Regions from separate parts of the Bacillus sp. GW821-FHT01G09 genome, predicted to be linked through region 3. Evidence: predicted binding sites of a transcription regulator. Region 3 holds the regulator's gene; each other region holds the start of a gene.
The links. The regulator Rex, encoded in region 3, represses fermentation and respiration genes when NADH is low (regulators of the CRP and FNR family bind a similar motif). The targets are predictions, from matches to a motif close to TTGTGAAATATTTCACAA.

Region 1 (2,206 bases), on a different contig from region 3:
CAGCAACGAATACATCTTCATGAGATGTAGATTGCAGGAAGTCGTTTACAGTCGCGCGTCCGCGGTTCACTTCTAGGCCTGATTCACCGACTAATGGGTTACCTTGTACGCCGCCAGTCCAAACAAATGTGTTGGCAACAACTTTAGATCCGTCTTTCAGATCAATTACGTTTCCTTCTACATTTGTAACAGGAAGACCTGTTAAGAACTCAACGCCGCGTTTTTCAAGGCTTGCAGTCGCACGCTCGATAAGATCATCCGGAAGAACAGGAAGGATTTTCGGACCTGCTTCAACAAGTTTCAATTTGATTTCTTTATGGTCTACGCCGTATTTTTTCGCAAGGTTCGGCATGATGTCAGCAAGCTCACCAACAAGCTCAACACCTGTTAAGCCGCCGCCGCCGATAAGGATTGTTGCATCTGCTTCGTTTTTCGTTTTAGAGTACTCGCGCACACGATCTTCAACATGTTGGAAGACTTTGTTCGCATCAGCAGCAGATTTCAATACCATGCTGTTTTCTTCAAGACCTGGGATGCCGAAGTAAGCCGTTACAGAACCAAGACCTACAACAAGCGCATCGTAAGTTAATGTAGAACCGTCAGCAAGCGCAACTTCTTTTTTATCAACAGAGAAAGAGCTTACTTCCGCAATTTTAAGATCAATGTCTTTGCCTTTGAAAAGTTTTTCTAATGGCATTGCAACCGCTTTTTCAGACACGTTGCCTGCAGCAAGGCGGTGTAATTCCGTAATGATTTGGTGAGTTGGGTATTTGTTTACCACTGTCACGCGTGCTTGTTCTTTTGTGTAATGTTTGCGAACTGTTAGAGCAGAAAGAACTCCGCCATAACCAGCGCCTAGAATGACAATATGTTTTGACATCGTATATCCTCCGTCCTTTATATCAATTTGAATCTGAGATTATTTTTGGTTTTCGCGTTCGTTCATGACTTCAAGGTAGCTGTTAGCAAAACGGAACAGCTTTTGAGCTTGAGGATCTTTCAGCATGCGAAGAAGGCCGAAAAGTCCAATTGTTTCGTTGCTTGCTTCCGCGCGGTCTTTTGCTTCGATCGCAGTCGCAGCTACTTCTTTCGCTGTTTCTTTTACAGGCTCGAGAATTTCAGTGATCGCACCGACTGTGTCGCTCTTTAACACTTCGTCAGTCGCTACAGACTGAGCGAAATCATAAGACTTCGTTAAAATATTCACTAACTCAGTCAGCTTCGGAAGCTGGTCAACTAAAACAGTCAATGATTCTTGAACTTCTGGCTTTAATAGCTGATCAATAAGATCTTGCTGGCTTTGGCTGACAGACGCATTTGTTTGATCGATTGTTTCTGGCATATCCAATTCTCCTTTACTATAAGCAGTTTGCTGATTTTTTTGGAAAGGGTAGTGCCTCTCCCTGTCTCACGCTTTTAAGGCATAAGAATAAGGATTGTGAATTCGTGCACAATCATTTACAAAAATAAATGTTTACTACCCAGTTTTTCATCTTGCCATATTCAGTATTATTTTTATCTAAAAATAAACAATTGAATAAGTCAAAATCCTTTACTCTCTCTGAAAATAGCAAACACAAAAAACTCCAATTCGATTACCTTCTATATGATAACACTTTTTGAACAAAATTTGAACGTGAATTGCTTCGATTATGAAATTAATTTATATGGAGCTCATGTCATATCGTTTCTGCGGCACTAGTTATTGACAATCCAGCAATTTCTCCCCTTCACTTTACCCATATTTCCAATAGAGGCTCTCTTTTTCCTGTGATCGGATCATTCGCCGGCAACGCCGCCTGCTTAATCTGTTTGAGCGCTTCCTCCCGCTCATTCGGCTTCCCCGTCTTCATATCATACTGAACGCCTCCGGGATAGGCGCCAAGGACAGTAAAATCGGGGCTTGAGCTGAGCTTTTTATGTCCGACTCCGGCTGGAATCACGACTGCGTCGCCTGATTTGAAAGGGATGGCAGCCCCTTTTTCTCCCCCAAACTGAATCACAGCTTCTCCCCTAAGGGCAATCAGGACTTCATGCGTATTGCTGTGATAATGATGGTATGGAAAAACACTCCCTGACCAGCTGTTTGACCAGCCATGCCGGGTGACGATCCGCTCTGCCAGTCCGGTGTCCTTAAGCGCGTTTTGATACACCACGAGCGGAAAATCAGGGTGATTCGGAATCCTGCCGTCATCCGAAAATAAGT
Region 2 (2,206 bases), on a different contig from region 3:
CCATTTCTGCTGCCCGTCCCAGCGCGAGCCCATTGTCCCTTGGGGTATGGCAAATGAACTTGTCTGTTCATCCCAAACCGCAGGCTTCCACTGATCATGCTTTGTCTGCCGCCCGATGTCCTTCGCATGCAGAAACCGTCCCGCTGTGTATACGCCATTTTCTTTTGACAGAGTGACGAGAAATGGAAAATCAGTGTATTGCTTCGCGTACTCAATAAAACGTTCAGTTTCTTGGTTCACGTAAAATTCCTGCAGAATAACGTGACCCATCGCCATCGCAAGCGCCCCGTCAGTCCCTTGGCGAATACTCAGCCAGTCATCCGCGAACTTTGAGGATTCCGCAAAATCTGGACTGATCGAAATGACCTTAGCGCCTTTATAGCGGGCCTCCGCCAAAAAATGCGCGTCAGGCGTTCTCGTTAACGGAACGTTGGAGCCCCATGTGATAATATAGCCGGAATTGTACCAATCACTGCTTTCCGGAACGTCCGTCTGGTCACCCCAAATTTGCGGGGATGCTGGAGGAAGATCCGCATACCAGTCATAAAAACTGAGCATAGGGCCTCCGATTAACGACATAAACCGGGAGCCTGATGCGTGGCTGATCATGGACATGGCCGGAATCGGAGAAAAACCGACGTTTCGGTCAGGCCCGTATTTCATCACTGTATACAGCAGAGAGGCTGAAATCAGCTTCAGCACCTCCGGCCATTCAGCGCGCACAAAACCGCCTTTCCCTCTCGCCTGTTTATAGGACTTCGCTTTTTCAGGGTTTTCGACGATCGATTTCCAGGCTTCCAATGGATTTTGATGCGTCTGCAATGCCTCCCGCCACAAATTGATCAGCACACCGCGCACGTATGGATATTTCACACGGAGCGGGCTGTAGATATACCATGAAAAACTGGCCCCCCGCGGGCAGCCTCTCGGTTCAAAATCAGGCATATCCGGGCCTGTTGATGGATAATTCAAATTTTGCCCTTCCCACGTGACAATTCCGTTTTTCACATAAATATTCCAGCTGCAAGACCCTGTACAGTTGACGCCGTGGGTGGAGCGAACGACTTTGTCGTACTGCCATCTGTTTCTGTATACATTCTCCCAATCGCGATCCTCGCGGGTAGTTTGGCTATGTTTATTTGAATGGTGTTCGATAGGAGAGAAATAATTCAATCTCCTAAACAACGGACTCATTTTCTTTTTCTTCATGAGAGTTCACTCCTTCCGAGTCAGGTGATGCTAAGTTCACTATAAACAGAGACAGCGTGTTTCCTTGTGAACTATGTCACACACTCTGCTTTTTTCACAAAATGTTCACACAAAGGAGAAGGAAGGCTGCGTTCAGGCAGGACGCTTGGGTTATTAGCTGCCTTTTATTCAAAGATCAAAAAAACCGGCTCTATTTAAGAACCGGGCTCAGCGTTTTCATCCTGTGATGTATACAGATACCGCAAAAATAATTGATAGGAACAAAAAACATTTTGCTGAAGCATAGCCAAAAAGTTCATTTGCAGCTGCGGATGATAAGACATCATTTTCTTAAATATGTAATATGGGATATTGAGAATCAGAATGTCTGAAGTGGCATTGACTGAGATAAAGGGCGATAAATAAAGCCCGCCTTTTTCATCAATCGGAAACACATCGCCTTTTTCCCACAGCGCAACGGTTTTCGACCCTTCAGGGAGCCTTGTGTCCATAAAACGGACACTGCCTTTTAATACAATATAAACAGATTGAGAATGAAGAAAAGATGGAGACTGATCACATGAGCCGCGGATAAACGTGCCGTTTTTCAGCAAGGTTTCGACAATGGATAGAGGCACTTCATTAAACATAGGAAGTTGTTTCAGAAATAATAAATAGTCACACTGATTCATAGGAAAACCTCCTGTGCTAAGGATAGCTTTAGTGTAGCTCGATCGAGCCTGTACAGCAGTGATGTATTTCACAGCCTGTATGATGAATGTCACTTATCAGGAGGGTGACTGCATTTATAATGAAAGAAAAAAGGAGGATTTCGATGAAGGCGCTGATTTCGAAGCAGCACGGCGCGTGGGCGATGCTGCTGATCCCATTTTTACTCGGCATGGTCAAGGGAGGCCCCGTTATTTGGCATATTCCGCTCTTCCTTGGCTGGCTTTTCCTATACTTAGCGGTTTATCCCGTTACGCTTGCCTTAAAAAAGAAACAAAGCAAACCATAT
Region 3 (2,206 bases):
TTGTAAGATCATCATATTATTTCACCTCTGCTATAATAAGTTAAGTGTAGCTTATGAACCAGAAGTCAGCAAACAATACATTGGCCATATAAGACATAGAGAAGAAAATAGTGTATGATCTGTTTAAGGAGCGTTTTAATATGAATGGATTTTCTCATTTTAATGAACAGGGCAGAGCCCAGATGGTGGATATCAGCGAAAAATCTTCGACTGTCCGTACTGCGGCGGCTGTTTCAAGCGTACACATGAAGAATGAAGTGTACGAGAAAATACAAAGTCACGATATCGGCAAAGGAGATGTACTGGCTGTCGCACAGGTGGCAGGCATTATGGCCGCAAAGCAAACGTCGAATATCATTCCGATGTGCCATCCGCTTTCATTGAGCGGGGTAGATATATCGTTTGACTGGAAAATAAAAGAAGCAGAAGTTATACTTCATATAAAAGCACAGGTCAAAACGAAAGGGAGTACAGGTGTGGAAATGGAAGCGCTCACTTCTGCATCGGTGTGCGCTCTTACCGTTTACGATATGTGCAAGGCCCTTGATAAGGGGATGGTCATCGGCCCTACTTTCTTGCTGGAGAAGACAGGCGGGAAAAACGGTGACTTTAAAAGAGAACTATCCGAGTATAATTTGGAGGACCAAAAATGAATAAGGATCAATCAAAAATTCCGCAGGCGACGGCGAAACGGCTGCCGCTTTACTATCGCTTTTTAAAGAATCTGCATGCGTCAGGAAAACAGCGTGTATCATCCGCTGAACTCAGTGATGCCGTAAAGGTTGATTCTGCCACGATTCGGAGGGATTTTTCCTATTTTGGAGCTCTTGGCAAAAAAGGATACGGATATAATGTGGATTATTTGCTGTCTTTTTTCCGGAAAACGCTTGATCAGGATGAGATGACAGACGTCATCTTGATTGGTGTCGGGAACTTGGGAACGGCATTTCTTCACTATAATTTCACAAAAAATAATAACACAAAAATTTCTATGGCTTTTGATATAAATGAGAGTAAAATAGGAACTGAGGTAGGCGGCGTGCCCGTCTATAACCTTGATGACCTTGAACAACACGTAAAAGATGAATCAGTTGCCATTCTTACAGTGCCTGCAGTTGCCGCTCAATCCATTACAGACAGATTGGTCGCATTAGGAATCAAGGGAATCCTTAATTTTACGCCGGCCCGTTTGAATGTGCCGGAACACATTCGAATTCATCATATAGATTTAGCAGTTGAGCTTCAGTCACTTGTTTATTTTTTGAAGCATTACTCAGTTTTAGAGGAAATCGAATAGAGGGAAAGGAGGAGCCCAAATATGCCGATCGGTCCTGGAAGCCTTGCTGTTATCGCAATCGTTGCTCTGATTATCTTCGGTCCCAAAAAGCTGCCTGAATTGGGGAAAGCAGCGGGAGACACACTTCGTGAATTCAAAAACGCTACAAAAGGATTAACGAGTGATGAAGAGGAAAAAAAGAAAGAAGATCAGTAAGTTAGGATGACACGAATGAAAGTGAATCAAATGTCGCTGCTGGAGCATATTGCTGAGCTTCGAAAACGGTTGCTGATTGTAGCGCTGGCGTTTGTCGTTTTCTTTATTGCTGGATTTTTTTTAGCAAAGCCGATTATTGTGTATCTGCAAGAAACAGATGAAGCGAAGCAGCTTACGCTTAACGCGTTTAACCTGACAGACCCGCTTTATGTGTTTATGCAGTTTGCGTTTATCATCGGCATAGTCCTGACCTCGCCGGTTATTCTTTATCAGCTTTGGGCTTTTGTGAGTCCGGGTCTCTATGAGAAAGAGCGCAAAGTAACGCTCAGCTACATTCCGATCTCTATTTTGCTGTTTTTAGCGGGCTTATCTTTTTCATATTATATTTTATTTCCTTTTGTTGTTGATTTTATGAAGCGGATTTCTCAGGACTTGAATGTCAATCAGGTGATCGGAATTAATGAATATTTTCATTTTCTTCTGCAGCTGACGATTCCGTTTGGACTGCTGTTCCAAATGCCGGTCATCCTCATGTTTTTGACCAGGCTCGGAATTGTGACACCGATGTTCTTGGCGAAAATCAGAAAGTATGCGTATTTTACGCTGCTGGTGATCGCAGCCCTGATTACACCGCCTGAGCTTCTGTCCCATATGATGGTCACAGTCCCGCTTTTGATTTTATATGAAATCAGTATCCTTATATCGAAGGCCGCT
Region 4 (2,206 bases), on a different contig from region 3:
AAATGGGCTGCTTGTCCAGAATAAATTGCTGCATGAGATAAAGGCGCTCTATAAAAAAGAATATGAGATCGGCCTGTGGGCGATCGGACATGTAAAAGAGACATTGGGCGTGTCTCTGCCTGAAGATGAAGCGGGTTATATTGCCCTTCACATCCATACGGCGAAGATGGATGCGGAGAGCATGTATTCGGCGCTGAAGCATACGACCATGATCAAAGAAATGATAGAGAAAATAGAACAATACTTTAATCGAAAGGTGGATGAAAACAGCATTTCCTATCAACGCCTTGTCACGCATTTGCGATACGCGGTCAGCCGGTTGGAATCAAATGAAGCGCTCCATCGTATGGACGAGGAGATGCTTTATTTCATCCAAAAAAAGTATTCATTCGCCTATCAATGTGCGCTGGAGCTGGCGGAGTTTTTGAAAAATGAATATCAATTACATTTGCCGGAATCCGAGGCCGGCTATATCACGCTGCATGTCCAGCGTCTTCAAGATCTCTCGGAATAACCGCTTTGACTTGCAGGGAGTGATCTCTGGAAGTTTTTTTATTGATCAGGATTCAGTGTGTAGTACATCCAGCCTATCATAACTATTCCCGCGGTCAGATTGCCGAGCGTAACGGGGATTAAGTTTCTGACTGCTCCCATCAGTGTCACTGTATCAGGGTGCTCGATCAAAAGCGAGATGGCGAATGTGCACATATTGGCAATGCTGTGTTCAAAGCCGGAAATAAAGAAGCAGAAAACGAATAGCATCATGGTAAAAAGCTTTGCTCCTTCCCCTTTGAGAGACATTGGAATGAAAAAGGCGAGGCACACAAGCCAATTGCACAGCATTCCTCTGAAAAACAATTCGGAAGCCGGCGGCTCCATTTTGTGCTCTGCCAAATGAATCAAAAAGGAATGAACAGAAGGCTCCTCAAAAAGTCCCGTCGCGCTGATCAGGATGGCAAACAGAATGGCGCCGATTAAATTGCCGGCATAGCTTGACATCCACAAGTACAGGGTGTTGCGCCAGCTGAGTTTTTTCCGGAGCGCGGTATAGGTGAAATAAAAGGTGTTGCCGGTAAATAAATCTCCGCCTCCGTAAGCAATCAGCAGAATAGCGGCCCCGAAAGTGACAGCGGCTGCCGGAAAGGCAAACGGAGAATCAGCCATAAAGAAATAGCTGCCTGTTTTGCTTGCGGCTGTAATGCCAAAACCAATAAACATACTGGCCAAAATGGACCGAAGCACATAACGGATTTTGCTTGAAGCGAATATGTTTTGTTTTTTCAAAGCATACTGTTCAACCTTTTGCAATGCTTGAGTTTCCATTGTCTTTTCCTGCTTTCTTTCATGATTGAGCATAGTATAGCACGATATTGTGAAGTATTTCACAATTAATTTTTACGAATTTTTGTCTACATGTTTTATCAAACTATTTAACTAAAAAAATAGTTGACGAAAACGCTGTCATGATTTATGATGAAAGCGTATTCTTAATCTGAATAAGCGGGATTGTGACTGGTAAAGCAGGCAAGACCTAAAATTTGCGTAAATGAAAAAGGATCGCTGTATCCTTTATTCGTTGGCGAATTTTAGGTCTTTTTTGTTTAAATAAAAGGGGGAGAAATAGATGGATTACAAAGAGACTGCAAAACGCCTTATTGAGCTTCTCGGAGGGAAAGAAAATATTATCAGCGCGGCTCATTGTGCAACAAGACTGCGTTTAGTGATGAAAGATGAATCAAAGATAGATCAAGCACAAGTAGAAGAGCTTGATGGCGTCAAAGGGGCTTTCAGCAGCTCTGGCCAGTACCAGATCATTTTCGGAACAGGCCTTGTGAATAAAGTATTCGATGCCTTTTCTAAAGAAGCAGATATCGAGCGTGAAGAACACGTAAATCATCAGGATGCGGCAAAAGAAAAGCTGAATCCCGCTGCGAGATTTGCGAAAACGCTTTCTAATATTTTTGTTCCAATCATCCCGGCTATTGTAGCCAGCGGCCTATTAATGGGATTGCTGGGTATGATCAATGCGTTTCATTGGATGAGCAAGGATTCTGCGCTTTTGCAGCTGCTTGATATGTTTTCAAGTGCAGCATTCATTTTCTTGCCGATTCTAATCGGGGTCAGCGCTTCAAAAGAGTTTGGCAGCAATCCATACTTGGGAGCGGTCATCGGGGGAATCATGATTCATCCGAATCTTTTAAATCCA

Region 1: AC07VD_RS07235 (helical membrane plugin domain-containing protein) is a predicted target of Rex. The motif match lies at 1,437-1,454, and genes of this name have one in related genera.
Region 2: AC07VD_RS03295 (nitrate reductase subunit alpha) is a predicted target of Rex. The motif match lies at 1,274-1,291, and genes of this name have one in related genera.
Region 4: AC07VD_RS03715 (formate/nitrite transporter family protein) is a predicted target of Rex. The motif match lies at 1,371-1,388, and genes of this name have one in related genera.

Annotation. Positions count from the first base shown of each region.
Region 1 is NZ_JBWKWL010000002.1:348,878-351,083, reverse strand. It holds gene AC07VD_RS07240 (NAD(P)/FAD-dependent oxidoreductase) at 1-880, opposite strand, end outside; gene AC07VD_RS07235 (helical membrane plugin domain-containing protein) at 920-1,342, opposite strand; gene AC07VD_RS07230 (cupin domain-containing protein) at 1,731-2,206, opposite strand, start outside.
Region 2 is NZ_JBWKWL010000001.1:661,349-663,554, forward strand. It holds gene AC07VD_RS03295 (nitrate reductase subunit alpha) at 1-1,209, opposite strand, end outside; gene arfM (Crp/Fnr family transcriptional regulator ArfM) at 1,404-1,880, opposite strand; gene AC07VD_RS03305 (YwiC-like family protein) at 2,024-2,206, shown strand, end outside.
Region 3 is NZ_JBWKWL010000006.1:275,417-277,622, reverse strand. It holds gene AC07VD_RS19935 (ABC-F family ATP-binding cassette domain-containing protein) at 1-15, opposite strand, end outside; gene moaC (cyclic pyranopterin monophosphate synthase MoaC) at 141-653, shown strand; gene AC07VD_RS19925 (redox-sensing transcriptional repressor Rex) at 650-1,297, shown strand; gene tatAY (sec-independent protein translocase protein TatAY) at 1,319-1,492, shown strand; gene tatC (twin-arginine translocase subunit TatC) at 1,499-2,206, shown strand, end outside.
Region 4 is NZ_JBWKWL010000001.1:740,948-743,153, reverse strand. It holds gene sacT (sac operon transcriptional antiterminator SacT) at 1-514, shown strand, start outside; gene AC07VD_RS03715 (formate/nitrite transporter family protein) at 553-1,323, opposite strand; gene scrA (PTS system sucrose transporter subunit IIBC) at 1,625-2,206, shown strand, end outside.